One region of the Lactobacillus sp. B4026 genome, then DNA from elsewhere that is predicted to be linked to it. Evidence: predicted binding sites of a transcription regulator. Region 1 holds the regulator's gene; each other region holds the start of a gene.
The links. The regulator HrcA, encoded in region 1, represses chaperone genes, less so after heat shock. The targets are predictions, from matches to a motif close to TTAGCACTCNNNNNNNNNGAGTGCTAA.

Region 2: a site for HrcA is predicted at 1,816-1,842, ahead of J3U69_RS01000 (ATP-dependent Clp protease ATP-binding subunit). Genes of this name have one in related genera too.
Region 3: a site for HrcA is predicted at 8,628-8,654, ahead of groES (co-chaperone GroES). Genes of this name have one in related genera too.

Annotation. Positions count from the first base shown of each region.
Region 1 covers NZ_JAFNPD010000002.1:119,312-130,473, forward strand. Annotated here, with positions in the region: gene infB (translation initiation factor IF-2) at 1-2,582, shown strand, start outside; gene J3U69_RS02470 (ribosome-binding factor A) at 2,601-2,963, shown strand; gene truB (tRNA pseudouridine(55) synthase TruB) at 3,006-3,899, shown strand; gene ribF (riboflavin biosynthesis protein RibF) at 3,921-4,853, shown strand; gene hrcA (heat-inducible transcriptional repressor HrcA) at 4,993-6,042, shown strand; gene grpE (nucleotide exchange factor GrpE) at 6,055-6,648, shown strand; gene dnaK (molecular chaperone DnaK) at 6,667-8,529, shown strand; gene dnaJ (molecular chaperone DnaJ) at 8,608-9,750, shown strand; gene lepA (translation elongation factor 4) at 9,881-11,162, shown strand, end outside.
Region 2 covers NZ_JAFNPD010000001.1:181,542-192,703, forward strand. Annotated here, with positions in the region: gene J3U69_RS01000 (ATP-dependent Clp protease ATP-binding subunit) at 1-1,774, opposite strand, end outside; gene J3U69_RS01005 (hypothetical protein) at 1,943-2,125, shown strand; gene J3U69_RS01010 (phosphocarrier protein HPr) at 2,238-2,504, shown strand; gene ptsP (phosphoenolpyruvate--protein phosphotransferase) at 2,504-4,237, shown strand; gene spxA (transcriptional regulator SpxA) at 4,444-4,842, shown strand; gene J3U69_RS01025 (adaptor protein MecA) at 4,951-5,664, shown strand; gene J3U69_RS01030 (competence protein CoiA family protein) at 5,739-6,587, shown strand; gene J3U69_RS01035 (DsbA family protein) at 6,573-7,208, opposite strand; gene J3U69_RS01040 (CYTH domain-containing protein) at 7,303-7,926, opposite strand; gene J3U69_RS01045 (GTP pyrophosphokinase) at 8,432-9,061, shown strand; gene J3U69_RS01050 (NAD kinase) at 9,061-9,867, shown strand; gene J3U69_RS01055 (RluA family pseudouridine synthase) at 9,854-10,747, shown strand; gene J3U69_RS01060 (lactonase family protein) at 10,807-11,162, opposite strand, start outside.
Region 3 covers NZ_JAFNPD010000016.1:9,973-21,134, forward strand. Annotated here, with positions in the region: gene mutL (DNA mismatch repair endonuclease MutL) at 1-45, opposite strand, end outside; gene mutS (DNA mismatch repair protein MutS) at 48-2,630, opposite strand; gene pcp (pyroglutamyl-peptidase I) at 2,804-3,451, opposite strand; gene J3U69_RS10255 (DUF979 domain-containing protein) at 3,473-4,411, opposite strand; gene J3U69_RS10260 (DUF969 domain-containing protein) at 4,412-5,080, opposite strand; gene J3U69_RS10265 (SLAP domain-containing protein) at 5,271-6,470, opposite strand; gene groL (chaperonin GroEL) at 6,651-8,282, opposite strand; gene groES (co-chaperone GroES) at 8,299-8,583, opposite strand; gene J3U69_RS10280 (redox-sensing transcriptional repressor Rex) at 8,765-9,406, opposite strand; gene J3U69_RS10285 (ABC-F family ATP-binding cassette domain-containing protein) at 9,720-11,162, shown strand, end outside.

The sequences.
Region 1 (11,162 bases):
ATAAGGCGAAAGACCTTGGCTTTGATGTAAAAAATCATATGTCATCACTAGAGGATTCACAAGTGAATCAGTTAAAGGGTAGTTTTCGTAACCCCGCTCCCGCCAAAAAGCAAGAAAAAGCTGCTAAAAAGAGTAGCAAGATTAAGATTTCTGTTACTTCCATCCGTAAAAATGAGAAAAACCATGAAGACGGTAAAAGTAATAAGAACAATCGGCACAATAATAATCACCGTTCAAACAACCGCAATCGCAAAGAGCAAGATCATTCACAGCAACGTTCTAACCGAGAACAATCCACAAGAACACAGAAACCCGCTGCACAAGATCTTTTGAAGCAATTAAAACAAAAACAGAGAGTTGAAGAGAGTACGCTGAATCGTCAAACTGAAAAGGCTCGTGAGTCTTATAAGAATAATACAAGTAAACCACAAGAAACTAAGGAAGAAACCAGTGCCAAGAAGCAAGAAGTTGTTAAAGTAAAGAAAGTTGAAACTTCTGCTCCTAAAGTGACCGGTCCTAAAATTATTAAGCCTTCGCCAGCTAGAATGAAGCAAAACCAAACTGCTACTTCAGAGCGGCCAAAGGCTATCGACAATAATTCTGTTCCAGAGCCTGCCAAAGAAGAAAAGCGTCGTGGTAATGGCCATAATTCACGTAATAATGGTAAACCAGGTCGCAAAGGAAAGAATCAAGCATTTGGCAATAACAACAATACTTATTCTAAGCACCAAGAGAAGCGTAAGCGCAAGAATAAGAAACGACAATATGAACAAATGCCGAAAAAGCAGCCAACTCAAAGAAAAGAGCGTCCATTACCAGAAACTTTAGTTTATGAAGTTGGGATGAATGCACAAGATTTGGGTAAAATTCTTCACCGTGAACCAGCAGAAATTGTTAAAAAGTTATTCATGCTTGGGGTAATGACTAATCAAAATCAATCTTTGGATAAGGACGCAATTGAACTAGTAGCGGCTGAATACGGAATTAATGCTGAAGAAAAAGTTCATGAGGACATGTCTGATATTGATAACTTATACAATAAGAGAATGGAAGCCTCTAAGGAATCTAAGCATCAGATTAAGCGTCCACCTGTAGTAACAATCATGGGTCACGTCGACCACGGAAAGACGACTTTACTTGATCGTTTACGTCATACTCATGTTACCGACCATGAAGCTGGCGGTATTACGCAAAAGATTGGTGCATATCAGGTCAGAATTGATAATCATTTGATTACCTTCTTGGATACTCCTGGACACGCGGCCTTTTCAAATATGCGTGAACGTGGTGCAGAGATTACTGATATTGTTGTTTTGGTCGTAGCTGCTGATGACGGTGTAATGCCACAAACAATTGAAGCGATTGATCATGCTAAAAGCGCTAAAGTTCCAATCATTGTTGCAATCAATAAAATGGATGCTCCAGGCGCCAACCCACAACATGTTACTGAGCAATTGATGAAGTATAATCTTATTCCAGAAGATTACGGTGGCGATACCATCTTTGTTAATATTTCTGCCAAAACTGGTGAAAATGTTGATGAATTATTGCAAATGATTTTACTTCAAGCTGATGTGATGGAATTAAAGGCTGATCCAAAACAAAAAGCTATCGGTACGGTTATTGAAGCTCGCTTGTCTCGTGGACGTGGTCCAGTTGCCGACTTGTTAGTTCAACAAGGTACTCTTCATACTGGTGATCCAATTGTTGTTGGTAACCGGTTTGGTCGTGTTCGGGTAATGACCAATGATCGTGGTCGGCAGGTTGAAAAGGCAACACCTTCAATGCCAGTTGAAATTACTGGTTTGAATGATGTTCCTGAATCAGCCGATAAGATCGTTGTCTTTGATGATGAAAAGACTGCTCGAAGTGTTGGTGAGCAAAGAGCTCAACAAGCATTACAACAATCACGTGAAAATGTTACTCATGTTACTCTTGATAATTTGTTTGACACAATGAAGAAAGAGAATATGAAGGAAGTCGATGTTGTCTTAAAGGCAGATGTTCAAGGTTCGACAGAAGCTTTGCAACAATCTCTAGAAAAGATTGAGGTAGAGGGCGTTCGCGTTAACATTATTCACGCAGGCGTAGGTGCCGTTAATGAATCTGATGTCACATTGGCTGGTGCTTCCAATGCCTTCATCATCGGCTTTAATGTTCGACCAACGGCAACTGCTAAGTCACAAGCTGAGGCTGATGGTGTCGATATTCGCTTATACAGTATTATTTACAAGGCGATTGATGATGTTAAGGCGGCTATGCAAGGAATGCTTGAGCCAACATACGAGGACAAGGTTGTCGGCAACTTAACAGTTCGTGAAACTTGGAAAGTTTCTAAAGTCGGAACTATTGCTGGTGCTTTTGTTGACTCGGGTTACATCACACGCGATTCTGATGTCAACTTAATTCGTGACGGTGTGGTCATTTATAACGGTAAAGTTGCTTCACTTAAGCGATTTAAGGATGATGCTAAAATTGTTAAGCAAGGTTTTGACTGTGGTTTGACAATTGAAGGCTATAATGACATTAAAATTGGTGATGAATTAGAAGCAGTTGAACAGCAAGAAGTTAAGCCTAACTAGTTTGACGGGGAGGAAAACATGAAACACAGAGTAGGTCGTGTTGAAGGAGAGATCCTCCGTGAATTAACCAAAATTCTGCGGAAAAATATTCGTGATCCACGCGTAAGCGATGTTACAATTACTGCAGTTGAATGTACTAATGATTTGTCGTATGCAACTGTTTACTACAGCATTCTTTCTGAAAATCCAAAAAAGGAAGAAGAAGCTGCTGCAGGACTTGAAAAAGCAAAGGGCATGATGCGTCATTTGCTTGGTCAAATTTTAACAGTTTATAAGGTGCCTGAATTAATTTTCAAGCGAGACAATTCAGTAAAATATGGTAGTAAAATTGATCGACTAATTGCTGAAGTTAAAAAGCAAGATGAAGATCGAAATAATTAACCAAAAAGCGCTGTTGGGCGCTTTTTTAGTGGGTAAGGTAAAATGATAAATGGAATTTTAGTGGTAGATAAAGACAAAGGCATGACCAGTGCTGACGTCGTCTACCATTTACGCAAAGCCCTTCATATTAGGAAAATCGGTCATGCTGGTACTTTGGATCCCGATGTAACTGGTGTTTTGCCAATAGCGATTGGTCAGGCTACCAAGTTAATTGAACTAATGCATACGCAAAATAAGAAATATGTGGGGACAGCTATTTTAGGCTATGCTACTGATAGCTATGATATAAGTGGTAAGGTTCTCAAAAGTCAGAAGTTGACTGATCCGATTGCAAAAGAAGAAATTGAACAGCAAATGCAAAAATTCGTTGGCCAAATTGAACAGGTACCACCAATTTATTCAGCTGTCCGGGTTAATGGTAAGCATTTATATGAATACGCTCGTGAGGGTATCGAAGTAGAACGGCCAAAAAGGCAAGTGCAAATTTTTGCCTATGATACTATGTCTGAACCGGTATTTGATTCAAAAACCAGTTTTCAAGAATTTGATTTTCAAATTGAATGTAGTAAAGGTACATATGTAAGATCCCTTGTTAATGACTTAGGCACCCGGCTCGGGGTTCCAGCCGTGATGAAAACATTACGCCGGACTGCAAGTTCTGGTTTTACCATTGATCAAGCGGTTAAACTTGATCAAATTATTGCTCATCCTGATGAAGTGACCAACTTTATTCAACCAATTGATGCCTTTTTTAAGGACTATGAAACTTGCGATTTAACTAGTGGTCAATGGCTAAAAGTAAAAAATGGCAATTCAATTCCTTTGAAAACGAATGCAAAAAAGGTTGCATTAAGGTACAATAATAGCGTTAAAGCAATCTATCAAAAGGATGATGCTGTTTATCGCCCTGATTTGATGCTGTTACAAAACGAATAGGTGAAATGAAGGTTATTTATCGTGCACATTATCCATTTAACTTACCCCATCGGCGAAAAGCTATTTCCAACTAATATTATCTTAGCGCTTGGTTTTTTTGATGGCGTCCATCTCGGACACCAACAGTTAATTAAAATTGCCAAAAAAAAGGCAGACGACAAGCACTTGCCCTTGGTTGTAATGACCTTTGACCGTCATCCTAAAGAGGTTTACCAAAATTCACAAGTTACCTATATAGATAATTTAGGTGAAAAAGCCTATAAAATGCAAAAACTTGGTGTCGACTATTTATTGGTCATGCATTTTAATGAGCAATTTTGCCAGTTAACTGCACAAGAATTTGTTGATAACATTGTCGTCAAACTGGGTGCTGACACGGTAGTGGCTGGCTTTGATTATACTTATGGTCCCAAAGATATTGCTAATATGAAAAATTTCCCTAAATTTGCTAGAGGCAGATTTGAAATAATTGATGTTCCGAAACAATCTTATGATGGTCAAAAGATTGGCTCGACGGAAATTAAAAAGGCAATTACTGCTGGTCAGATGGACTTAGCAAAAAAACTTTTGGGTGCGCCATATGTTATGTCTGGGACAGTAGGTCATGGTCTGCGTAATGGACATAAATTGGGCTTTCCTACAGCTAATCTAGTATGGGATACTAACAAAGTGGTGCCAAAGGTTGGCGTGTATGCAACCCGAACTAAAATTAAGGGTCAATGGTATGACTCAATGACTAGTGTTGGCTATAATGTAACTATTAATGATAATAAGAAGATTTTTATTGAATCTAATTTATTTGGGTTTAATGAAGAAGCTTATGACGAGGACATGGTTATAAAATGGTACAAGTATACACGTGGTGAGATTAAGTTTGCTAACTTGAACGAGCTAAAAATGCAGATGAAACAAGATGAAGCTGAAATAAAGGCTTATTTTGCCCAGAGAAACTAATAAATTCTTCCGGTTAATTAGAAAACTGCATTTTGTCATAAAAAAGTTTAGCACTCGACTTGACATTCTGCTAAAAACTAGTATCATAATAATTGTTAGCACCTGATAAGTATGAGTGCTAAAAGTGAGGGCGATTTTTATGTTGACCGAACGTCAAGAATTAATTTTAAAGACAATTATTAATGATTTTACGCAAACGCATGAACCGGTTGGATCTAAAACGGTCATGAATCAGTTGCCAATTAAAGTTTCTAGTGCAACTATTCGTAATGAAATGGCTGCTTTGGAAGACAAGGGATTACTTGAGAAAACACACCTTTCAAGTGGACGCGTACCGTCTACAGAAGGGTATCGGTATTACTTAGATAATTTACTTGAACCTCTTCAAATCCCGTCGTCTGTTTACCAGAAAATTGTTAGTCAATTAGATCAGCCTTTTCACCAAGTCAACGAGATTGTACAGGAAGCTGCCAAAATTCTTTCTGACTTGACTAATTACACTGCTTTTGCAGAGGGACCCGAAAATAGTGATTTAACTATCACTGGCTTTCGAATCGTACCGTTATTTAATCGCCAAATTATGGCAATCTTGGTAACTAGTGATGGTAACGTCCATAGCCAAGTTTACAGCTTACCTTATAATGTTCACGGTGATGAAGTAGAAAAAGCTGTGCGGATGATTAACGATGAACTCGTAGGAAAAGCTTTAAGTGAGATAACTCCTACCTTGCTTAATCAGACCTTGGGTAAAAAGCTAACGAGTAATCATGTAAGTGAACTAATTGATTTAGTTGAAGATGTTATTAACGATGCTGCTAGTGAGCAGATGTACGTTGATGGTCAAATCAACTTATTGAATAATAGTTCGTTTGATGATGTTTCTAGCTTGCGTTCACTATATGAATTGATTGATCACAATGATTTGATTTCTAATTTTGTTGATGACAAGACTAATTCAGATGGTGGTAAATATCCGGTACGTGTAAGTTTGGGTTCTGAATTGTCAAATGATTTGTTAAGAGATTATAGTCTGCTTACGGCAGAGTATAGCGTTGGCTCCCATGGCAAGGGCATAATTGCTTTACTTGGCCCGAATAATATGCCATATTCACAAGTTATTGGCCTTTTGGAATACTTTAGAAATGAATTGGCTAAGAAACTACTTGAATATTATGGTAGGTTTAAATAAAGGAGGTTAGCCGTGAGTAAGGAAAAATATGTTAGCGAAAAAGATTTGGCCAAAGATAAAAGTCAAACAGAAAAAGCTACAAAAGATGAAAAAAGCAAAGTAAATACTAAGGCTGACGAACACGAAGATCAAAAATCCGCAGAAAAAAAGCTTGCGGAAAATTTAGCCAAAGCTCAAGAAGAAAAGAAAGACTTGGAGGACAAATTCCTTCGTAGTCAAGCGGAAATGCAAAATATGCAAAATCGCTACAATAATGAGCGTGCACAATTAATCAAGTATGAATCACAATCTTTAGCAAAGGATGTTCTACCAGCAATGGATAACCTTGAACGTGCCTTGAATACTAAAGTAGATGATGAAGCTTCTAAACAACTTAAAAAGGGTGTCCAAATGACTTTGGATTCTTTGATTAAGGCGATGAAGGATCATGGTATCAGTGAAATTGAAGCTGAGGGAGCTAAATTTGATCCTAACTTACATCAAGCAGTACAAACTGTAGAAGCTGAAAATGATGAACAAAAAGATCACGTTGTTCAAGTTTTACAAAAAGGATATTCATATAAAGATCGTACACTAAGACCAGCAATGGTTGTTGTTGCACAATAATTGAAAGGAAGATTATTAATGTCAAAAGTTATCGGTATTGACCTCGGAACCACTAACTCAGCAGTAGCAGTTTTAGAGGGTAAAGAACCAAAGATTATTACTAACCCAGAAGGTAACCGTACCACTCCATCCGTTGTCGCATTTAAAGATGGTGAAATTCAAGTAGGTGAAGTTGCTAAGAGACAAGCAATCACTAACCCTAACACAATTTCATCAATTAAGCGTCATATGGGTGAGACTGATTACAAAGTAAAAATTGGCGATAAGTCTTATACTCCACAAGAAATTTCTGCCATGATTTTACAATACATCAAGAAGTTTTCTGAAGATTATTTAGGTGAAAAAGTTACGGAAGCAGTTATCACCGTACCTGCATACTTCAACGATGCACAACGTCAAGCTACTAAGGACGCTGGTAAGATTGCCGGTTTAGAAGTTAAACGGATCATCAATGAGCCTACTGCATCATCACTTGCTTACGGTCTTGATAAAGATGCCGAAGACGAGAAAGTATTAGTTTACGACCTTGGTGGTGGTACATTTGATGTTTCTGTATTGCAACTAGGTGACGGCGTCTTCCAAGTTCTTTCGACTAACGGTGATACTCACCTTGGTGGGGATGACTTTGATAATAAGATTATTGACTGGCTTATCAAGAACTTTAAAGATGAAAATGGCGTTGACCTTTCTAAAGACAAGATGGCTTTACAACGGTTAAAGGATGCTGCTGAAAAAGCTAAGAAAGATTTATCAGGTGTATCATCAACTCATATTTCTCTTCCGTTCATTTCTGCTGGTGAGTCTGGTCCTCTTCACCTTGAAGCTGACTTAACTCGTGCTAAGTTTGATGAATTGACTGCTGATTTAGTTGATCGTACCAAGATCCCATTTGATAATGCGTTGAAGGATGCCGATTTAACTGTTGGCGATATTGATAAAGTTATTTTAAACGGTGGTTCAACTCGTATACCTGCTGTTCAAGAAGCAGTTAAAAAGTGGGCTGGTAAGGAACCTGACCATTCAATCAACCCGGATGAAGCTGTAGCTTTAGGTGCTGCTATTCAAGGTGGGGTTATCTCTGGTGACGTTAAAGATGTCGTATTACTTGATGTTACACCACTTTCATTAGGGATTGAAACAATGGGTGGCGTCTTCACTAAATTAATTGAGAAGAACACCACAATTCCAACTTCAAAGAGCCAAATTTTCTCAACTGCAGCTGATAATCAACCAGCAGTAGATGTCCATGTTTTACAAGGTGAACGGCCAATGGCAGCTGATGACAAGACTTTGGGTCGCTTTGAGTTAACTGACATTCCTGCTGCTCCTCGTGGTGTACCACAAATCCAAGTTACATTTGACATCGATAAGAATGGTATCGTTAATGTATCTGCTAAGGATATGGGTACTGGAAAAGAACAAAAGATTACTATTAAGAGTTCTTCCGGCTTATCTGATGAAGAAATTCAAAAGATGCAAAAAGAAGCTGAAGAACATGCTGAAGAGGATAAAAAGAAGAAGGAAGAAGTCGATCTTCGCAATGAGGTTGACCAATTAATCTTCTCAACTGAAAAGACCTTAGATGAAGTCAAAGACAAGGTATCAGATGACGATACTAAGAAGGTTAAAGATGCACTTGAGGCTTTAAAGAAGGCACAAAAAGATAATAACTTGGATGAAATGAAGACCAAGAAGGATGAATTATCAAAAGTTGCTCAAGATTTAGCCGTAAAATTATACCAAGCTAACGGTGGAGCTCAAGGTGCCCAAGGTCAAGCTGGTCCGCAGGCAGGCCCACAAAACCCAGGTTCACAAGATGGCGGCTCTGATAATGGCTCTGCTGGCGATGGTGAATTTCATAAGGTAGACCCAGATAAATAAAGGGTTTATAATTGAATAAATTAGAAAAGAACTGCCGCATAAGTAGTTCTTTTCTTTTGTAAAGTAAGGAGCTTTTAGATGGCACAAGAAGATTACTATGATGTGCTAGGCGTTGATCGGAATGCCAGTGATAAAGAAATTAACTCTGCTTACCGTAAACTAGCTAAAAAGTATCATCCAGATATCAATCATGAACCTGGTGCAGAAGAAAAATATAAAAAAATTAACGAAGCATATGAAGTTTTACATGACCAGCAAAAGCGGGCACAATATGACCAATTTGGTTCTGCTGGCGTAAATGGTCAGGGCGGCTTTGGCGGTGGAGCCGGCCAAGGATATGGCGACTTCGGTGGCTTTGGCGATTTCGGCGATATTTTTAATGATTTCTTTGGTGGTGCTGGGGCTTCGTCACGTCATGTTGATCCGAAAGCACCAACTCGTGGAGAAGATCTTGATTATACGTTAACAATTGACTTTATGGATGCGATTAATGGCAAGAAAACACAAGTTTCTTATACTCGCAGTGAAACTTGTCCAACTTGCAAGGGTAACGGTGCTGAAAAGGGTACTCAACCTGTTACCTGTGACAAATGTGGTGGTACGGGAATAATGACCGTTAGCCAAAAGTCAATGATTGGTGTAATTCGGCGGCAAACTACCTGTGATAAATGTCATGGTCGGGGTGTCATCATTGAGCATCCATGTAAGACTTGTCATGGTAATGGCGTTGTAGACGGTAAAAATACCATTGAGGTTAATATTCCAGCCGGAATTGATAATGGTCAACAACTCCGTTATGAAGGTCAAGGTGAAGCAGGTAAAAATGGTGGACCTTATGGTGATTTGTACATAAGCTACCGAATTAAGCCATCTAAAGAATTTGAGCGTAGTGGGAACACAATTTATACTACCGTACCAATCTCATTTGCTCAGGCTACTCTTGGTGATGAAATTACGGTTAAGACGGTCCATGGTGATAAGAAGTTAAAGATACCAGCAGGAACACAACCGAATAAGAAATTCACTATCCGTGGTGAAGGTGTTCCTTACCTTCGCGGTAATGGCAATGGTGATCAGGTTACTACTATTCAAGTCCAGATTCCAAAAACGATCAACGAAAAGCAAAAGCAAGCTTTAGTGGACTTTGTTAAAGCTGGTGGCGGCTCAATCACTCCCCAAGAAAAAGGCTTTTTTGAAAGACTAAAAGAGAAATTGCAATAATAACAAAAAGACATTAAGTTCTGAACTTAATGTCTTTTTTGTGGGTAAAAATAATGTTTTACCAAAAATTTTATCCCTAACGGTGAATTTGCTATAATAATAAAGATAGAAAAAAGGGTGCAAATAACATATGGATATTAAAAAACTACAAGATTATCAAAAACATATTCGTAACTTTTCAATTGTAGCGCATATTGACCATGGTAAATCCACAATTGCCGATCGGATTTTAGAATTGACGGATACTGTTTCAGAACGCCAATTAAAAAACCAAATGCTTGATGACATGCCACTTGAGCGTCAGCGGGGAATTACCATTAAAATGAACTCTGTTGAAATAAAATATCATGCTCAGGATGGAGAAGATTACATTTTTCATCTAATCGATACACCAGGACACGTGGACTTTTCGTATGAAGTTTCTCGTTCGCTTGCAGCTTGCGAAGGAGCCTTGTTGGTTGTTGATGCGTCCCAAGGTGTTCAGGCTCAAACTTTGGCTAACACCTATTTGGCTATTGACGATGACCTTGAAATTCTACCAGTCATTAATAAAATTGATTTACCTTCAGCCAATCCTGACCAAGCAAAAGAAGAAATTACTGAGATGCTTGGAATTGATGCAAGCAATGCAGCCGAAGTATCTGGAAAAACTGGCCAAGGTATTGCCAATTTACTTGAACAAATAGTTCAAGATATTCCGGCACCAGATGGTTCTCTGACTAATCCACTTAAAGCGCTTATTTTCGATTCAAAATATGATGATTATCGTGGTGTAGTATTATCTGTGCGGATTAAAGAGGGAACGGTCAAGCCTGGTGATCACATCAAAATTATGAACACAGGTAAAGAATACGAGGTTACTGAAGTCGGTGTTTCGAGTCCTCACCCTGTGAAGAAGGATATTTTAATTGCGGGAGATGTCGGTTATTTAACCGCTAATATTAAATCTGTCCGTGAGACTCGAGTAGGTGATACAATCACTTCTGCTGAAAAGCCAACGGCTGAACCATTACCTGGTTATCGCCAGATTCCACCAATGGTATATTCAGGAATGTACCCAGTTGATAATTCTAAATATGATGATTTAAAAGAAGCATTACAAAAGCTGCAGTTAAATGATGCTGCGTTGGAATTTGAACCTGAAACTTCTACGGCATTGGGATTCGGTTTCCGTTGTGGTTTCTTAGGTCTTTTACATATGGACGTTGTCCAGGAGCGACTTGAGCAAGAATTTAACCTTGATTTAATTATGACTGCTCCTTCGGTTGATTATCATGCAATTATGAATGATGGTTCGACTAAGGTAATTGATAATCCATCTGATCTTCCTTCAGCCGGTGAATATAAAGAAGTTCAAGAGCCTTATGTCAAAGCCGAGGTCATGGTTCCAAATGACTTTGTCGGTCCGGTCA
Region 2 (11,162 bases), on a different contig from region 1:
CACTGGTTTGTTTAATTCCTTGACCAGCATTAGACGTCATAATAATGATGGTATCTTTAAAGGAAACCGTCCGTCCTTGTGAATCAGTTAAACGGCCATCATCCAAAATTTGCAAGAATAAGTTCATCACTGAAGGATCGGCTTTTTCAATTTCGTCTAATAAAATTAAACTATAAGGATTGCGCCGAACTCGTTCCGTTAGTTGACCTGCTTCTTCATAACCAACATAGCCAGGTGCTGATCCAATTAATTTCGAAACTGAGTATGACTCCATATATTCCGACATATCAAAACGAATCATAGCGTCTTCTGAACCAAACATTTGCTTGGCGAGTTGCTTAGCAAGCTCAGTTTTACCTACACCCGTTGGACCAACAAAGAGAAATGAACCAATGGGGCGGCCCGACTTGTTAAAGCCAATCCGATTTCTGCGAATTGCGCGGGCAACCTTATCAACCGCCTTATCTTGACCAATTACATGTGCTTTTAAGTTTGAAGCAAGATTTTGTAGTTGGCTTTCTTCTTGTTTTTGTAAGTCGCCAACAGGGATGCCTGTTTTTTCTTCGACAATCTTGTTCATGATCTTGCTAGTAATAATTGGTGACTTATCAGGATCGACTTTTTGATCTTTCATCTTATTGTATTTTTCGATTTGATCTCGATAATAAGCGGCTTTTTCGTAGTCCTCATTTTTAAGAGAATCCTGCTTTAATTGCTGTGCAGCATCAATTCGTTCCTTCATTTTATCCTTATCAACATAAGGAATTGTCAAATTCATGCGAGAACCAGCTTCATCAAGTAAGTCGATAGCCTTGTCGGGCAAGAATCTATCTTGAATATAGCGCTCAGATAATTCAGCAGCAGCTTTGATTGCATCATCCGTGTAGTGAACATGGTGATAATCTTCGTAGCGCTTTTGAATTCCTTTTAAGATTTGAATAGTCTCCGCTACTGATGGTTCCTTAACATCAACGGGTTGGAACCGCCGAGCTAAAGCGGAATCTTTCTCAATTTCACGGTATTCTTTTAAGGTTGTTGCACCAACAAGCTGCAAGTCACCACGAGCCAGTGCGGGTTTAATAATATTTCCGGCGTCCATTCCACCTTCAGCATTACCAGCACCAACAATTTCATGAATCTCATCAATAAATAAGATGATGTCATCGTGATCTTGCAGTTCCTTGATAAGTTGCTGCATGCGCTGTTCAAATTGGCCACGAATTCCGGTGCCTTGAACAAGTGAAACAACATTTAATGAAATGATTCGTTTATCTTGTAATTTGGCTGGTACTGAACCGTCCACAATTTGTTGGGCCAAGCCCTCTACGACAGCAGTCTTACCAACACCAGCCTCACCAATTAAGACCGGGTTATTTTTGGTTCTTCTGTTTAAAATTTCAATGACACGCGCAATTTCTTTGTCGCGACCAATGACGGGATCAATCTTACCTTTTTTCGCTAATGCAGTTAAATCAGTACCGTATTGATCAAGTAGTGAGCGTCCATTTCCACCGTTATTTGGATTACCAGGATTACCTGGGTTCATTCCCGGATTGTTAGGATTGCCATTCATTCCGTTATTGCCGTTACTAAAGTTAAATAAATCGTTAAAATCGCCAAAGAAACCATTATTATCATTACTCATATTAATATTTCCTTGTTGTTGAAGTTCTTGATAGCATTGTTGACATAAATTAATTTCGCGGCTTTGCCCATTGACCTTTGCAAAAAGGTGAATTGAGGCAGGTCGCTTTTGACAGTTTTGACAAAGCATTATGTTATACCGCCTTTCTTTTCAATGATTAAATTATATAATTAGCACTCGCAATAATCAAGTGCTAAAACTTAAAACCTTTTCTGTCTACATAGTAAATATGCTAAAATAAGCCTTAGCAATTTTTTTGCTAAGGATGGAATATGTTTTATAGAAACGGTGGTAAAGTTGGATTATCAAGAAATTCTGGAGCAGTTAGCAAATGGTGAATTGGATCATTATGAAGTTAAACCTGAAGAAGCGTTTGATTTTCAAGCTGCTTTAAGATCTTTTGGTAAAAGACAGAATATAACTGGAAAAGCCTTGCGAGGAGGCAAAATAGTTTACACGCAATCAAAGTCTGAACTTTAATGATGTAAACTGTTACATTTATGTTGTCTAATTCACAAAAAAATGATAGTCTAATACAGGAATAGGTATTTACTACCGGTTTGATTTTTTCAATTCAAAGGAGATATTTATAATGGAAAAACGCGATTTTCATGTTATTGCAGAAACAGGTATTCATGCTCGTCCAGCAACTTTGTTAGTTCAAGCTGCTTCAAAGTTTGGTTCAGACATCAACCTTGAATACAATGGCAAGTCAGTTAACTTGAAGTCAATCATGGGTGTTATGTCACTTGGTGTTGGTAAGAATGCCGATGTTACTATTAGTGCTGATGGTGATGACGAAAAAGACGCAATTGCTGCTATTTCTGAAACAATGAAAAAAGAGGGTTTGGCTGAATAATGACCAAGACATTAAAAGGAATTGCTGCAAGTGATGGTATTGCTGTAGCACCAGCCTATCTCTTGGTTGAACCTGATCTTACTTATACAAAGACGACAATTAGCGACGTTGACAGTGAATTGGCTCGTTACAAAAAAGCAATTGAAGTTTCAACTGCAGAAGTTGAGCAAATTCGCGACAGCGCTAAAAAGAGCTTAGGTGAAGATGAAGCCCAAGTCTTTGAAGCACATTTGATGATTTTGAATGACCCTGAATTTACGGGTGCAATTGAAAATGAAATCAAGGAGCAAAAGATCAACAGCGAAGCTGCGTTAGATGAAACTGCTCAAAAATTTATTACAATTTTTGAAGGAATGACTGATAACGCATATATGCAACAACGTGCTGCGGATGTTCGTGATGTTTCTAAGCGAATTATGGCGCACTTGCTTAACAAGGAATTGCCTAATCCTGCTTCAATTGATCATGAAGTTATCGTTGTTGCACACGACTTAACTCCAAGTGATACTGCGCAATTAAACAAAAAGTTTGTCAAAGGTTTTGTAACCGATATTGGTGGTCGGACTGCTCACTCAGCAATCATGGCTCGTTCATTAGAATTACCTGCTGTTGTCGGTACTGATTCAATTACTAAGGACGTGACTAATGGTCAAAATATAGTTGTTGATGGTTTGAACGGTGACGCTGTAATTGAACCAACTGATGAACAAGTAGCTGATTACAAGAAGAAGAGTGACGCTTTCTTAAAGCAAAAAGCTGAATGGGAAAAATTAAAGAATGAACCTTCAGTAACTGCTGACGGGAAGAAATTCACGATCGCTGCTAACATTGGTACTCCAAATGATATGGCTGGTGTAAATGCCAATGGTGCTGAAGCTGTTGGTTTATACAGAACAGAATTTTTGTACATGGATTCTAAAGATTTTCCAACTGAGGAAGATCAATTCGAAGCTTATAAAGAAGTTATCGAAGGAATGCATGGCAAGCAAGTCATTATCAGAACCATGGATATCGGTGGTGACAAGCACCTCGATTACTGGGACTTACCTGAAGAAATGAACCCATTCTTGGGCGTACGTGCAATTAGACTGTCATTGCAAAATGAGGAAATCCTCCGGACACAGTTACGTGCTTTATTGCGTGCATCAGCATTCGGTAAGCTCGGAATTATGTTCCCAATGATTGGTACTTTAGCTGAATTGCGTAAAGCTAAGTCAATTTTGGCTGAAGAAAAAGATAAATTAACTAAGAAGGGCGTAAAGGTTGGCGAAAATCTTGAAGTAGGAATGATGATCGAAGTTCCTGCTGCTGCAGTTTTAGCTGATCAATTTGCCAAGGAAGTTGATTTCTTCTCAATTGGTACTAATGATTTGATTCAATACACAATGGCCGCTGATCGTGGAAATGATAATGTTTCTTACCTGTATCAACCTGCCAATCCTTCAGTATTACGCTTAATTAAGCACACAATTGATGCTGCTCATGAAAATGGCATTTGGTGTGGCATGTGTGGTGAAGCCGCTGGCGACAACACAATGTTCCCAATCTTGCTTTCAATGGGACTTGATGAGTATTCAATGAGTGCTACTTCGATTCTGCGAATCAGAAGTTTAATGAAGAAACTTAACACTGAGGACATTAAGGAATTAGCTAATAAAGCTTGTTTTGTTTCAGAAACTGCTGAAGAAAACGAGAAATTAGTTGACGAATTAATGAAAAAAGTGAATAATTAACTATGAAGAATGAAAGGGACGCATTAATAAATATTAATGGGCCCTTTTCGTTTTCTTTACCTTTTCTTGAGGAAAAATTCACAGTTTATTCACTTTTACAAGGTAACATGGAATTATAGATAGTATTACAAATATTGCTTACAAAAAGGAAGTAATATGATATAATACGAGTATTGAAACAATGTGTTCAAAGGAGCGTGAATCACATGGTAAATTTATACATATCTCCAAGTTGTACCTCATGTCGTAAAGCCAAGGCTTGGCTAAGAAAGCATAATATTGATTTTAAGGAAAGAAATATATTTTCTGAACCTTTAACCAAAGAGGAACTTATTCAGATTTTACGGATGACTGAGAACGGTACAGAAGAAATTATTTCTACACGTTCCAGAGCATTTCAACAATTAAAAGTTAATTTAGATGACTTATCGATTGATCAGCTACTGGATTTAGTGGAAAAGAATCCAAGCCTTCTAAGACGACCGATTATTATGGATGACCGTCGTCTTCAAGTTGGATACAATGAAGATGAAATTAGACGGTTTTTGCCAAGAAAAGTACGGCGTCTTGAACTCGAAGAGATGCAAAAAATCGCTGACTTATAATAGGTTAAGCAGTGAAGAAAAAAGCGTTGGTTTTTTAAACTAACGCTTTTATTTTATTCGTAAAATACGCTACAATATAACAAAGGATCTGATGGAGGTGAAGAACTCATGCAAGTAGAACATATTAATGAAAATACTATCCGCGTGAGGATTAATAAAGCCGAGTTAGAAAAGCGCGGTTTAAAAGTTCTAGATTTGCTGGGCGATAAAGACAAGATCCAACAATTCTTTTATTCAATTTTGGATGAAATTGATACTGACCATTCGTTTAGTCAAGATGCTCCCGTTACTTTTCAGGTAATGCCGAATAATGGTGGCTTAGACTTATTAATTACTAAGACTACTGAAAAGGATCGTGACAAGCTATCTAAGCTGTTTGAAAACGACTTTGGTGATTTGAAAAAAAGCAAAATTACTGACTCACGGCGCTCATTTCTTGATTTAGAAGATGATGACGCAAATAGTGCTGACACAAACGATTCTAACAAGCCAAAAGTTAAAAAAGATTTTTGGAAGTTGCAGAAAAAACAAGCTTACAGTTTTAATGACTTTAATGAAGTAACGGAACTTGCAGATAGCTTATTAGCCAGTGATCTTTCTTCAAGCCTTTATTTTGAACGTGGGTTGTTTTATCTTGATTTAGCATTTACAGATGAAAATTACGTTGAAATTAAACCAGAAGATGCTTGGATTATTGCTAACGAATACGGTACAAAAGTAAAAGCGACTGATATGGCTCGGGTTAGAACAACGGGTAAGTGTTTAATTGAACGTGATGCCCTTGGACAGTTACGTCATTATTTTAGCCATTTGAAGCACTAATAATTTATTTGAATAAAAAGTAAAAGGCAAGTGAATCTTGCCTTTTTTTGCGTACTTAATAATGGGTGAAAATTATGTATGCAGCTTTTTGGAATAATAAATTAGTGACCGCAATTGATGAAGCAGAAAAAGTGAAAAATGCACTAGTTAAAAAGAAGAAAAATCATTATTTTTGTCCGCATTGCTCTCAAGAAGTGCAGCTAGTGGTAAAGGCTGGTACTGCTTATTTTAGGCATCAACCAGGAGAGGTTAATTTGGCTGGAGAAAAAGATGAGCATGCACGAAGTAAGAACCTACTAAAAATTGCTCTTATGCAGGCAAAATTCAGTGCACAAACAGAGGTAACTTTAGCTTCTGGTCAACTAAGGGCAGACGTTTTAGCAAGTCCCAGGTTGGCATTTGAAGTCCAATGTGCGCCTTTAAGCGAAGCAGAATATAATCATCGCCATCTCTTATACAGGCAAAATGGAATTAAAGATATCTGGCTAGTAGGCAAACGGCATTATTTAACGCGAGAAATAAAAAAGTCACAACTCATTTTCTTTCGTGAAAATAAGTTGTGGCATAATTATTATTTTGAAATTAACCCTTATCAAAAAATTTTACGGTTAAAGTTTAACGTCCAACGTGAGCCTTTAACTAACCGTATCCAGTATCAGTCAACGAATTTTGCTTTAAGTAAGAGTGGACTATGGCAATTGTGGCACTTTCAGCCCCAATTAATCACTTATCATGTTGACCCGCGAGCACAAAAAAGCTACTTGCAAACACAAATAATGCAAAAAAGCACTAAAGGCTTGCGCATTGCTGCTCAACTTTACCAAAACCACCTGACAATTAATGATCTGCCTAATTGGGTTTATGAACGATTCAGACCAGTAAAGTCACCCGACAACATCACATTATTCTTACATCAAGCGTAAATGTCGTGTTGGGTAATAGCTATTTTCTTCTTTTGGTTCGTCAGGAATTTGATTACAAGCACTATTTTTGAAAAGTGCAATTAACTTATCATGAGCTACAATTCCTTCAAGTAAAATTCCGTTATAATTACCACTTTCATTAAAAATAATTGTTGTTGGTATATTCTTAACGTTAAATTTACGGGCAAGATCTTTGTCTTGCTGAATGGAATCATCAACGTATTTACTTATTTTAGAACTATTAATGCGATTAAAATCTAACCCTAAATCTAATGCTACCTGCTCAGGTAAATCCTGTGAGTAAACATTAAAATCGCCACTAACAGCTTTTTGTAAGCTAACTAAATAGCAACGTGCTTTTCTATTACCATATTCGAATTTAATTGCATGGTAATTACGTAATGCTTGATAAGAAGCCATTGTGTATTCCGGAATATCATTTATAATTTGTCCGCTAGTTTTTCTTCTAATGATGTCTTCTTTAATGACTTTCGAATTCGTAACGGGAATAAAATGAAAGCAGGAATTTATGTTGAGTTCGTCAATTGCGTCCTTGATTAATACTTCCGTATCATAACAATATAAACCAATGGGATTGACAAAAAGAAATATCTCAAACATGATCAGGCTCCTCCATAACTTGATTAATCTTGATTATTTAATTAAATATAACTCTACCAAATATCTATCCTATAACCAAAAAATATACTTTCACTTACATTTTACCACGATGTTTGAAAGCGCGTGCAATTTTTGCTTGGTTTGTATTAGAAAAGTTTTGTACGATATGATACTTATCTTTTAATTTTGCTAGAACTGCTTTAATTAGCTCAGGATCAGGATTTTCAATTTCTAATTCATAGTCCTGATAACCGTCAGGGTATTGGCTTTTGTCAAAAGTTAACTCGCAATCTTGCGGACCAACTGCCAAAATTCGCTTGGTCTTACTGTATGTTTGCAGGTGTAATTGACTAGCAGCAGCAAAATGACTTTGTAAAAAATGACCAACATTTCCACTGAAAGAAATTTCTTGCAGCTGAGCACTTTGCTTTATAAGATTTTGGGCTTGCTCAAGTGGCAGTGAATCATTAATCTCTGTTGCCTCATGAAATTTTTGTTGGACTGGGTTTTGATGCGGAACTTTGAGTGTTTGTTCCGCACTATTATCAAAGAGCCGGATCCGGCAGCTGATATTATTATCCTTTAGTAAGCCATTGTTTGTGTCAAAGTAATAGTTTTCCTGGGTAAAGCAGGTTTTGATATTAAAATCACCACATAGTTGTTGGTAAACTTGCTCAGGCAAAATTATTTTAGCTTCGATTTCATTATTTTTTGACATCCGACTATCCTTTTCTTTTAATAAATATTGATCAAGGCTTGATTTTACGTTAAAACGAAGTTCAGCTTTAACAAAAGTAGGCCCTCATCAAAAAGGTGCATTTTTCATGTATCTATTATCAGATTTGAAAAAGTACGAACGTGTAAACATCGTTTAGCTCAGTTTGCATTGTTAAAAACACGTAGTTTGTTTACTCTTAATTATAATGTATCAATGTTTATCATTTTGTACCTTTTTTACTTTAATAGTCAAAAAATTGGTTTGAAAAATAATAAAAAGGGAAGATTAGGACTAATCTTTTAACACAGATTAATAAATTTATCATAATTTTAGATTATCGTTTATGTCGCGTTGCTTTAGTAGCAAAAAAAGCAAAAAGTACTGCAATCAGGGCTTTTTGGTAAAAGCAAATGCTTAACTTTTGCATAATTAGCTTGTCTGAATGAAATTGCTATCATTTGTTTTATGTTAAAATGAATGTGCTGTAGAGAAAGGAATTATTTCTATGAATATTGACTGGGATAATTTTTTGTGGCCTTATAACGAGGCTGTTCGTGAATTAAAAGTAAAGTTTCGGTCCTTGCGTCAAAGTTTTTTGACCAAGGGTGAACACTCGCCAATTGAATTTGTGGTTGGACGAGTAAAAACAGTAGATTCAATCAAAGAAAAAATGGAACGTCGTGTAATCAGTCCCGATGTAATTGAGACTGATATGCAGGACATTGCTGGCATTAGAATTGTTTGTCAATTTGTTGATGATATCTATAAAGTAGTGGATTTAATCCATGATCGTGATGACATGGAGGTCTTAGAAGAGCGTGATTATGTTAAAAATGCTAAACCTTCAGGCTACCGCTCTTATCACATGGTTATTTCTTACACCGTTTATTTACCCGAAGGATCAAAAAAATTATTAGCAGAAATCCAAATTAGAACTTTAGCAATGAACTTTTGGGCAACCGTTGAACACACCCTAAATTATAAATACCAGGGTTCTTACCCAGAAGACATTTCTAAAAGATTAAAGTCAACTGCAGAAACGGCTTATAAACTTGACGAAGAAATGTCTTTGATTAAAGATGAGGTTCAGGAAGCCCAAAAGATTTTTACCAAAAATAAAGGTAAGGAAAAATAATGAGGATTACAATTGCTCATAATAATAATGCAGAGACGCTTAAGGTTGTGGCCCATTTAAAAAATGCCCTCGAAGTAAAGGAGGGCGTTGTTTTTGATGCTAAATATCCTGATGTTGTAATAACAGTCGGGGGTGATGGTACTCTAATCAACGCTTTCCATCGTTATGAAAATCAAATCAGTTCAATTCGGTTTATTGGTATTCATACTGGTCATCTAGGCTTTTATACTGATTGGCAAGCTCAAGACGTTGATAAAATGGTCGATGCTCTTTTTTTGCGTGAACCGGAATCTGCCAAATATCCGCTTCTTGAGGTTGAATTAGTCACGGAGTCTAATGAGAAAAAACATTATATAGCTCTTAATGAATCTGCGGTTAAGCGTATTTCACATACATTAGAAGCTAATGTTTATATTGATGGGCAGCTGTTTGAAAATTTTCGTGGGGATGGACTTTGCATTTCCACACCAACTGGTTCCACGGCTTATAATAAATCGCTTGGTGGGGCGGTAATTCATCCTCGGCTCAAGGCTCTGCAGATGGCGGAAATCGCTTCAATCAATAATCGTGTTTTTCGAACGCTTTCCTCACCAATCGTAATTGCCCCCGACCAGTGGATTACAATTATTCCTAATTCGGCCCATTTTGTAATGACAGTTGACGGAAGCAAGTTGGACCTGCATAATGCTAAGAAGATTAATTATCGTATCTCCAACAAAGAAATTCGCTTTGACCGCTTTGGTCATACTCATTTCTGGTCACGTGTTCAAAGTGCCTTTATAGGTGGTAAAGATGACTTTATTTAAATTGATTGTACAAACAAAGGCCCCCAAGCAATTAGGGGCTTTTTTAATGAAAAACGGTTTTTCAAAAAAAGCGGTAACCGATGCTAAAAACAATGGTGGTTTAATTTTAGTTAATCACAAACGGCGCTATACCAATTTTGTACTTCATCCACAAGATGAAGTCATTTTTGTTCCCGGCAAAGAAAAGATCAATCCGTGGCTGCAGCCATCCTATCAGCCCATTGATATTGTCCAAGAAACTAACGACTATTTAGCTATTAATAAGCCGGCTGGCGTGCTTTCAATTCCTTCGCGTTATGATGATAATGCATTAGTAAACCGTGTCCTAGGTTACTTTGACCAGCAAAAAATCTTAGGAAGTAAGCCTCATGTGATTACCCGATTAGATCGCGATACATCGGGAATTGTTTTAATGGGTAAGAATGCCATTGCCCATGCGCGTTTTAGCAAGCTCAGTAAAGATGATTTTGTTAAAAAATATCACGCACTTGTTCACGGTAATTTTAAAGCCAATGAAATGTGTGGCATTATTAGGCAACCAATCGGCAGTACTAAAGAAACGGTCAAGCGCTTTATCGATCCTAACGGTAAAAAAGCTGTCACGGCCTACCAGGTTCTTAAGCAAGCTCCTGGAATAAGTTTGGTTGAGTTACGGCTATATACCGGTCGAACACATCAGATTCGGCTTCACATGCAGTCTTTGGGTCATCCTTTATTTGGCGATCCGTTATACGGTATTAAGGATGAGTTTAATCGGCAAGCACTCAATTGCTTTTACGTCTCTTTTCCTGATCCCTTTAGGGCAAATAAACGTGTGCAAATCAGAGTTCCTGATCCGCCAGATATGCAGCAATTATGGCAAAAGAAGCAAAAAGCATAATAATTAAGGCATAATAAAAAGAGTTGCACCAGCAACTCTTTTTTAGTAGCTTGATTTAGTTATTCACTGAATAAAACCCTCGTCCCTTCAGGTACGTAGATATCTTTTTGAATTGGGGTTAAGCACCCATCTTTGGCATTGCGCTTATATAAAGTTGCATTGTCAGAGTTTTGGTTAGTGGCAACAACAAACTGTTCACTTTCATCCCAGTTAAAGTCTCTCGGAAATTCGCCAAAAGTCGATACCCGTTGACGTAATTGGAGTGTATGATCATCGTTAACTGCAAAAACAGTAATTGAATCATGACCACGATTAGAAACATAAATAAATTTACCATCGTGGCTAATTTTAATTGCGGCAGCACCATTGTGATCGGTAAAGTCGTCAGGAATAGTTGAATAAGTGGCAATACTTG
Region 3 (11,162 bases), on a different contig from region 1:
GATTTGATTAGACAGATTAACCGATAATTCGTGAATTTGGGCCATGATTATTTCTCATCCTTTAAATCATCTTGCCAGTTTTCTACCAGTTGCATTACTTGAAGTGGCGTTTGATCAGCTAAATAGAGATTAGATATTTCATCCAAAACATCTTTTTCCTTGTCCGACAATTCAGTTTCAGTACTTGGTGCCAGCTCCTGATCTGTCACAGTTTCTGGCTCCTCATTGCTACTAAATAAATCAAGCTGTGCCGAGGTCGGTCCTAAATTGCTGCCTTGGGCTTCTAGACGGTTTAATAATTTTGTCGCTTTGCGTAAAACCTTGCGGGGTAAGCCAGCAAGTTGAGCAACATGAATACCGTAACTTTGGTCAGCTGGGCCTGGCAAAATTTTATGGAGAAAAATTAGTTTGCCGTTTTCTTCAGTTGCACCAACATGAATGTTCTTCAGCCTTGGCAATGTTTGCTCAAGATCAGTCAGTTCATGGAAGTGCGTTGCAAATAACACTTTTGCCCCTACTTCATCATGCAAATACTGCACGATTGCGCCAGCTAAAGCCATTCCATCATAGGTAGCTGTCCCACGACCAATTTCATCGAATAAGACCAGACTTCTCTTAGTGGCATTTTGTAAGGCTTCATTTGCCTCAGTCATTTCAACCATAAAAGTACTTTGACCAGAAATTAAGTCATCAGCAGCACCAATTCTGGTAAAAATCTGATCAAAAATTGGCAGCTCAGCACTATCGGCCGGAACAAAAGAGCCTACTTGGGCCATCACTGCAATTAAAGCCATTTGCCGCATATATGTACTTTTACCGGACATATTAGGACCAGTAATTAAGTAAATATCCGTATCTTGGTCAAGTCTGACATCATTGGGGATGTACGAACCAGCCTTCATTACCTTTTCAACAACCGGGTGCCTGCCTAAAACAACTTTAACATCCTGATTAGATGTGTGAAATTTTGGTCGGCAATAATTATTTTCTTCAGCTACTTGGGCAAAGGAACAAAAAACATCTAAAGCAGCAATTTGACCAGCTAGTTTTTGCAGAGCAGAAATATATTTCTTTACTTCCTCACGCAATTTAACAAATAACTCGTATTCTAGATCAGTTGACTTAGTTTGGGCTTCTAAAATTAAGTTTTCGTGTTCCTTAAGTTCAGGCGTAATGTAGCGCTCAGCGTTTGTCAAGGTTTGCTTTCTGGTATAGCGATCAAGTGGTACCTTATTTTTATTCGAATTTGTTACCTGGATATAGTAGCCAAAAACCTTGTTGTAACCGACTTTAAGGTTATCAATTCCCGTTTTTTGTCGTTCGGTTTGTTCCATCTCAGTTAGCCACTTTTTACCATTATTCATGGCATCCCGGTAACGATCTAGTTGTTGGTCAACATTATTGCGAATAAGTCCCCCTTCAGTTGTTAAAACTGGTGGCTGATCCACAATTGTAGAACTGATCAAATCGGCAATTCCACTTAAAGGGTCAATCCCTGACGCAAATTTTTGCAAAATAGCACTATCAGACTCTTTTAACGAACTTAAAATAGACGGTACGGCTTGAAGTGAATGAGCAAGCTGTAATAATTCCCTGGCATTGACATTCCCGAAGGCAATCCGACCAGTTAAACGCTCTAGATCATAAACACCCTTTAGCGCGTCGTTCACATTTTCACGGGTAAAGTAGCCATCAAGCAAGGCCTGAACCATTTCTTGCCGCTTAGTTAATTCCTCTACAGATAATAATGGTCGAGCAAGCCACTGCTTTAATAGCCGCCCACCCATTGCAGTATGCGTTTTATCGAGCACCCAAAATAACGAGCCCATCTTCTTACCAGTCTTAGCTGAAGCAGTCAGTTCCAAATTATCGCGTACAGTATGCGACATCTGTAAATATTGACTTACTTCATAGCTTTTAGCAATTTGCAAGTGCGCTAAGCTACGTCTTTGAGTCTGGAGTAAATAGCCTACAAGCTGCTTAACAGCATCTTTTTCAGCCTGATTAGTCAAATTTTGCTGGGCATAAGATATTTCCGCATGTTTACCGGTCAACTCTGCTGGCTCTGAAACAGTAATATTAGCTTTATGTAAAAAATCGCTGTCAGATGCATTAAGATGACCATTATAGACAACTTCTCGCGTCCTCAACGACAACAATTCATTAGAAACTGCTGCAAAAGTTTTTAAGTGGGTTGCAAAGATTTCACCGGTTGATAAGTCACTGTATGCTAAGCCAAAGCAGTTCTTGGTGGTTACTACAGAAGTTAGGTAATTAGATTCCTTGGCCTCACTTGGCTTATCGTTCATTAAAGTTCCAGGGGTTACTAGCTGAATAATTCCCCGCTTAACCATTCCCTTAGCCTCTTTGGGATCCTCTAATTGTTCACAAAGTGCAACTTTATAGCCCTTTTCAACTAAGGTGTCAACATAAGAATCAACCGCAACGTGAGGGACTCCAGCCATTGGGATTGGATTCTCAGATTTGTTGGACCGGTGAGTTAAAGTCAGCTCAAGAATCTGGGCCCCCTTAACTGCATCATCCTCAAATAATTCGTAAAAATCACCGACGCGATAAAAAAGAAAAGCATCGGGATATTGCTTTTTAATTTCATGATATTGCTCCATCATTGGAGTTAAGTTTGCTTTCGCCATTTATTCCTCTTCTTTTCTACTTTACTTTTATCATTATACGCTAAACACCGATTCAAAAGAAAAAAGACCGCAATTAAACGATCTTATTTTTTCTATTAATTAAAAATGCAAAATGGCTATCTTCTAGCTTTCACAAAGTAAGGTTAAAATTAAGCAATATGACCTTCAACACTTTGCAAATCAGGCTTGCCGTCCATTTCAACGATTGCAGTAATTGCGGCCGTAATTCCCTTAACATCATCTGCCAAACTAAGACTTGGTGTTTCAGGACGAGCAACGACTTGCTCTGGTAAAAACGGAATGTGCATGAAACCTGCTTTTAAGTCATGGAATTCTTTGTCAATCATATATTGAACTTGATACATAATATGGTTGCAAACGAATGTCCCAGCCGTTGTTGAAACAAGTGCTGGCAAACCTGCTTCACGAATAGCCTTAACCATTGCTTTAACTGGCAATTGTGTAAAGTAAGCATTCTGTCCGTCTTCATGAATTGGCGTAGCAATTGGCTGGTAACCCTTATTGTCAGCAATTCGACCATCATCAAAATTGATGGCTACCCGTTCAGGAGTCAAAGCAAACCGACCGCCAGCTTGGCCAATATTTAAAACATAATCTGGCTTTTCCCGTACAATGGCATCATGAACAACAGTTGCACAATCACCAAACACTGTTGGAATTTCTACCTTAACGATTTCGGCTCCAGCAATCTGATCGGGTAAGCCCTTAACAGCCTCAATAGCTGGATTAATCTTATCATCACCAAAAGGATCAAAACCTGTTACTAAAATTTTCATTGTTTTTCTCTTTTCTAAAAACTAAAAAGCTAAGAAATACATCAAAACGATGTGTACGAGCAGCATAATAATTGCAATCGGAAACTGTTGCTTGATAACTCCTAAAGAATCCTTCATTTCCATCAAAGCAACTGGTAGTGAGTTAAAGTTAGCAGCCATCGGTGTCAATAACGTACCACAATAACCGGCTGTCATTCCTAAAGCAGCAACAACCACTGGTGAACCACCTTGGGCAACAACAAATGGAATACCAATACCAGCAGTAATAACGGCAAAAGCAGCAAATGCGTTACCCATAATTGCAGTGAAAATCGCCATTCCACAACAATATAGGATAACACCAAGCAGACGATTTCCAACTGGAAAAAGACCTGAGATAGCTTTGGCAGTTACTTGGCCAACACCTGAAGCAGTGAAGACTACACCAAGTGTGGCAAGTAATTGCGGTATGATACCAGCTGAACCAGCTGAACGAACCATCCGCTGAGTATCCTCATAAGCAACCTTGCCATTCGATTTAGTTAAAATCATTGCAACAATTAGAGATACCACCGCAGCAATACCAATTGCAACTTGTCCTCCTAATTTGCTTTTACTTAAAGGAGTAAATTTGGCAAGTAAAAGAGCTAAGACTGCCAGCAAAATACTTGGGAAAAAAATCCAATTACCAATTCGCTTAACGGTCTTATCCGCAACCTTTTCGGGTAACTCCTTAATTTTACCAACTTTGACTTGCTTTAATAATGATAACAATCCGTTTACCAAAAGCAAAGCGCCACTAATTTCATATGGAATCCATTGGCCAATACTAAAGATGATTGCAAAAATAAACCAGAAAAGTCCTGTCCCCCAGCGAGCCGGATTAGTTTGGTCACGCCAAGATTCAATGGCAGCTGCTAAAAAGAATAGTCCGATTATTACAAAAAAGGCCAATAGAAGATTATTAACTAAAGCTGTCATTTATTTCACCTTCTTATTTTTTAACTTTTGATCAAACATATGATTGTAAATTAAGCATAAAACATATGCGATTAAAGTGATTGGTATTGAGTTTAAAACAACGTTTGAAGCTTCAATTGGATGACCTAAAGATTTCATTGAACTAGTAATCATTAGAACTCCCGAAGAAGCAAAGAATAAGTTTTGAGCAAAAAAATTACCAAAGTTATCACTAGCTGCAGCACGCCCTTTAATCTGATCTACTTCTAGCTCTGTTAATTCTCCTTTAATTGAGCCTGCAGCCTGAGCCATAGGATTAATTAAAGGTGCAATAAATTGGATTTGACCTTGAAAGGAAATACCAAAAATACTTGCTAAACCACGAATTCCAGTATAGATATCAAAGATACGCCCAGGAGTTAAATTCTTTAATTTTTGAATTAAATTAGTTGCAGCCTTTTTTAAACCGTGCCTTTCAATAACTCCAATTGTCGGTAAAGTTAAGAAAAAGAGCGATACCATCCGGTTATCAATAAATCCTTTACCTAAAATCTGTAAAAATTTAACGAAATCAATCCCTGAAACTAAAGCAGTGACCAAAGCCGAAATAATGACTACGGCTACAGTGTCAAGTCCTAAGGCAAAGCCTACGACTATCACTAAAACGCCAAGTAAACTTAAATATTCCATTAGCATTCCTTCCTTGTGAGAAATTAATAATAATAATTAAACATACTAATATTATTATAATTTCTTGTCAAATCAGTATAATAAATTTTGTTTATAAAGAAAGCTGATTGTATATACCAATATATTGCAAAATAAAGAGCAATTCCCAAATGGAATTGCTCTTGTTTATATAAAGTTTAACGATCGTTTTTTAATCAAACCCAGTTATTTCACGTGAACGAATTAATTTTCCTTTACCAACAATGTAATAGTGTTGTCCTTTTAATTTAAAGGGATCACCGTAAGTTTGGATCTTCTTATTAACCGGAATAGTCCCTATTTTGCGGCCATAACGATTATAAACTGTAACGGGATGGTCTACTTTTACCCTTTCCATTTTTAAACCAGTGACGTTGCGAACAGGTACATAATAGCCATTGCCAATAGCATAGAAGAAGCGGCCAGCCGCCAAATGATGGTATTTGCTAATTTTAACACGCGAACCGGTAGCTAAAATTAAGCCATTAACGCGTCGACCATGTTCATTATATAAGTAGCTACTGTGCATGAGCCGTTTTTCCTGCTTATTAGATACCTGCTTTTGGGATGCAACATGCTTTGCGTTGTTGGCCTTAAAATTAGCAGCTAACAAATAGCGATCAGTAGCAATTGGATATAGTTTTAAACCTCGAATTTTAACCGGATTACCATAAGTTTTAACAACAGTACCCTTTTTAATGCTTTTCTTATTAATTAGTTCGCCCAGTTGATTATATGTGCGAGCATTATGCCGCAATTTACGGTTGACGCCGAAGACATTATTTTGAGCAACGTAATTATCATCATCAAGCAAGCAAAATTTTCGCTGTTTAATTTTTTTACTACCCATGAGATTCAAAGTTGAACCCGCACGCAAGATTAAATCATTTTTTCTTTTGCCATTATGATCATATAAATAAGCGTTATGCATTAATTTAGCTTGCTTTTGACCAGCAATCTTTACTACCACATTCAGACGTAATATATTTTCATTTGATATCCAAATGCCAACAATCCCCCTTGCTTGGCCATTAATAAGAGTTTGTGGCTTCACTATCCAATAAAATTTAGCAGTATCGGGATAATTTTGACTGTTGAAAACACACTGTTTTGCATAGCTAGTGTCATGCGCTAGATTCGTATTAGTGGGAATAATCACTTCATGGCCTGCTGGTTGAGGCTGTGGATCCTCATACTTTGATTCGGTCAGCGCATTTTGGCTTTCATTTTGACTTTTAGGTAAAGCTGTAATATTACTATCTGCTTTTACCTGGCCACTTAAGCCTAAAAGGCAAACAGCCATCAAAGTACTTACTATGCCATACAAAGGCCATTTTTGAGATTTTTTTACTAATATTTTTTTGCTTAGCATTAATCTTCTCCTACAATAAATAAACAAATCGCATTAAAGTTTACTTAATATTAATTCTTTGTCTTTTTATTGTAAAGGTACTTTAAACAGCATTGTTATTATATTTATTTAAGTAGGTAAAATTAACAAATGCACAAAAAAATCGCTCAACCGAGCGATTTTTATTTAATCTTTTTAAAATTACATCATTCCTGGAGCACCGGCACCAGCGGCAGCATTAGGATCAGCTACTGGTTTGTCTTCTGGAATATCAGCAACAACAGCTTCAGTTGTTAATAATAATGCGGCAATTGAAGCAGCGTTTTGAAGTGCAGTACGGGTAACCTTAGTTGGGTCAATAATACCAGATTCAACCATGTTCTCCCATTCGCCGTTAGCAGCGTTGTAACCAACTTCAGGGTCTTGACTTTGTAATTTGTTCAAGATTACTGAACCATCTTCACCAGCGTTTTCAGCAATTTGACGTACTGGAGCAGTCAATGCACGTAAAACGATGTTGATACCAGTTTGCTCATCAGCATTGTCGCCTTTAAGGTCTTCAACGTTCTTGATAACGTCAACTAATGCAGTACCACCACCAGCTACGTAGCCTTCGTCAACAGCGGCACGAGTTGAGTTCAAAGCATCTTCAATCCGGTAGCGACGTTCTTTTAACTCAGTTTCAGTAGCAGCACCAACATGAATAACAGCTACACCACCAGTTAATTTAGCAAGACGTTCTTGCAACTTCTTCTTGTCAAAGTCTGAAGTAGTTTCTTCGATTTGACTTCTGATTGAGTCTTCACGTTCTTTAATTGCTTCATCTGAACCAGCACCATCAACAATAGTCGTTGAGTCCTTAGTAACAGTGATGCGACGTGCTTTACCTAATTGATCAATCGTTGTGTCCTTTAATTCAAGACCAAGATCTTCGGTAATAACTGTACCACCAGTAAGAGCGGCAATATCTTGTAATTGTTCTTTACGACGGTCACCAAAGCCTGGGGCCTTAACAGCAACTACGTTGAAAGTACCACGAATCTTGTTCAATACTAAAGTAGGAAGTGCTTCACCAGAAACATCGTCAGCGATAATTAATAATGATTTACCTTGTTGAACAATCTCTTGCAATAATGGCAAGATGTCTTGAATGTTAGAAATCTTCTTGTCAGTAATTAAAACATATGGGTTGTCCAAATCTGCTTCCATCTTATCGTTGTCAGTTACCATGTATTGTGATAAGTAACCACGATCGAATTGCATACCTTCAACTACTGATAATTCAGTTTCAATACCACGTGAGTCTTCAATTGTGATAACACCATCGTTACCAACTTTTTCCATTGCGTCAGCGATTAAGTCACCAACTTCTTTTGAAGCAGATGAAACTGAAGCAACTTGCGCAATTTGATCTTTTGAAGAAACAGTGTGACTTACTTTATGTAATTCATCAACAACAGCCTTGGTAGCTTTTTCAATTCCGCGACGAACACCTACAGGGTTAGCACCAGCAGTTACGTTCTTCATTCCTTCACGGATGATTGCTTGAGTTAACACAACTGCAGTAGTGGTACCGTCACCAGCAATGTCGTTAGTCTTTTGTGCAGCTTCGGCAACTAATTTAGCACCCATGTTTTCGTAGTGATCTTTTAATTCAATTGACTTAGCAATGGTAACACCATCGTTAGTAATTTCAGGATTGCCGTAAGATTGCTCTAAGACAACGTTTCTACCTTTAGGACCGATTGTTGCCTTAACAGTATCAGCTAACTTATCAACACCCTTTAATAGGGAACGTCTTGCTTTTTCCGAGAATTTAATATCTTTTGCCATAATTTTCGCTCCTTAATTACTTAACCACTGCCAAAATATCTTTTTCATGAAGGACTAAGAATTTTTCACCTTCGTATTCAACGTTAGTGCCAGAATACTTGTCATATAGAACAACGTCGCCCTTTTCAACTGACATTGGGATCTTGTTGCCGTTTTCTGCATAACTGCCTTCACCGACAGCAACAACTTCACCTTCTGTTGGCTTTTCTTTAGCATTTGAAGCAAGGACGATTCCGCCTACAGTCTTTTCTTCTTCTTCTTTAACTTTTACGATCACGCGATCACCAATTGGTTGTAACACGTTTGTCCCTCCTAATTTTAATTTAAAATCATTTTTGTTATTTGTTAGCACTCTTATTAACCAAGTGCTAACTTACAAATATGATAATACCCCCTTTTAATAAAAAAAGCAAGAAAAAATTAGCACTTTTTTACTTAAAGTGCTAATTTTCTTTAGCCATTGCAGCGGCGGCTTTATAAATTTATCTATTCTTATCTTTATCCGAATCAAGGAAATAAATGAGGGTTTGTAATTCAGTCGCCAAGTCAACATTTTGAATTCTAACCCCGGTTGGAGCTGATAACCGAATTGGCGTAAAGTTCATAATGCCCTTAATGCCAGCTTCGACCATGTCATCCGCTGTTTTTTGTGCAGAATCTGACGGCACTGTCAAAATAGCGATGGTGATCTGTTGGTCACTCAGCTGCTTTTGCAATTCACTCATTTCATAAACAGGAACGCCACTCAAAATTTTACCCGTAATTTTAGGATTAATATCAAAAGCACAGGAAATTCGGATGTTATTGCTTCGTTTGAAGTTATAGTTGAGCAAGGCGTGTCCCAAATTACCTACACCAACTAATGCAACATTAGTTAAAGTATCTTGATTTAAAATCTTTTTAAAAAAGGATAGGAGACTTTTGACATCATAGCCATACCCACGCTTACCCAAAGCACCAAAATATGAAAAATCACGACGGATTGATGCACTATCAACCTGAACTGCTTCTGATAATTCAGTAGATGAAACTTTTTCTTTACCAGCTTCATTCAGGATAATTAGGTAACGATAGTAAAGCGGCAGTCTCTTCGCTGTCGCTGTAGGTATTTTTATTTTTTCCATTTTAAAAAGCCTCCAACTTAATATCACTAGTGAGCTTTTTTGTGAATTCACTCATCAATTAATATTATTTTACCTATAACTTACTGATATTTGCAAATGTTTTTTCACAATCTAACACAATCACAAAACACGATTTTACTGTTAATTAACCCGCTTTACATGGTAATTAAAAAATTATTTGTAAATAACTGAGCAAATACTCGTAATCAATTTACTAATGATGAAAAAATAATTTTACTTAAAAAAGGCTTATTTCTCATGCAGTTGCCAGCAGTCTTGCCACATATGCTAAAATAGACTTTAGGTGAAAAATATGATAATTGCACAAGGACACGATTTAGAAAAACAATTTGGTGCCAATACGCTATTCAATCACGTTAATTTCTCGATTGATTCAAATGCAAGAATTGGCCTTGTAGGACCAAATGGAGTTGGTAAAACCACACTCCTTAAAATTATGACGGGTGAAGAAGAAGCTACCCACGGCGAATTTACCATTAATAAAGGGATCGACGTGGGTTATATTGCGCAAGAAAATGGCTTAGATGAAAGTAAGAGCATTTGGGATGAAATGCTGACCGTTTTTGCGCCATTAATTGCAAAAGGACAAAAAATCCGCGACTTGCAACAAGCAATTGCCGAACATCCGGAAGATAAGCAACTTTTAAAACAATATGACCAGTTGCAATTTGATTTTGAACAACAAGGTGGATATACCTATCAGGCGGATATTAAAAGTATTTTGAATGGTTTTAACTTCCCTGAAAATACTTGGACTAAAATTATTGGTGATCTTTCTGGTGGTGAAAAAACCAGGCTTGCCTTTGTCAAACTGCTATTACGCAAGCCACCGCTACTTTTACTCGATGAGCCGACCAACTATTTAGATCTAGACACACTTGACTGGCTAGAAGGTTTTCTTAAAACATATTCCGGAGCAATTTTAGTTGTCTCTCACGACCAGTACTTTTTAGACCATCTTGCTAACCAAATTTTTGAATTGCAATTTGGTAAGTTAACAGCTTTTAAAGGAAATTATTCCGATTATGTTGCCCAGCGAAAGCAACGTGATCAGCAACAAGAAGAAGCTTACGAACGGCAACAAGAAAAAATTAAAAAAGACGAGGAATTTATTCAAAAGAATTTAGTTCGGGCAAAAACAACTAAAAGAGCGCAAAGCAGGCGCAAGCAACTTGAAAAAATGGAACGAATCACGCCACCTAAGCACAAAAATAAGGTACGGATTAAGTTCAAGAGTGAAAGACCCTCAGGTAAAGAAGTATTAATCTTACGAGATCTGACGATTGGCTACCCGACTAAGACAATGGTTCAAGACATTTCACTGCAAGTTAACAAAGGTGATCGTGTTGCTATTATTGGTGCCAATGGTATTGGTAAATCGACCTTATTAAAAACGATTATGAAGGATTTACAGCCTAAAGGTGGTTCAATTAAGTATGGTGCTTCGCTTGATATCGGCTACTATGATCAAGAACTCCAACTGCTCGATCCTAGTAAAACTGTGATTGATACCGTTTGGGACCGTCACAAAACAATGCCTGAACGGGATGTTAGATCAATTCTGGCAAGTTTTCTCTTTACCGCCAAAGATATTGATAAAACTGTTGGGCAGCTTTCCGGTGGCCAAAAAGCCCGGTTAACCTTGACGGTCTTGTCGCTTGAGCACAACAACTTTTTACTAATGGACGAGCCCACGAACCACCTAGACCTAGAAGCAAAGGAAGTTTTGGAACAA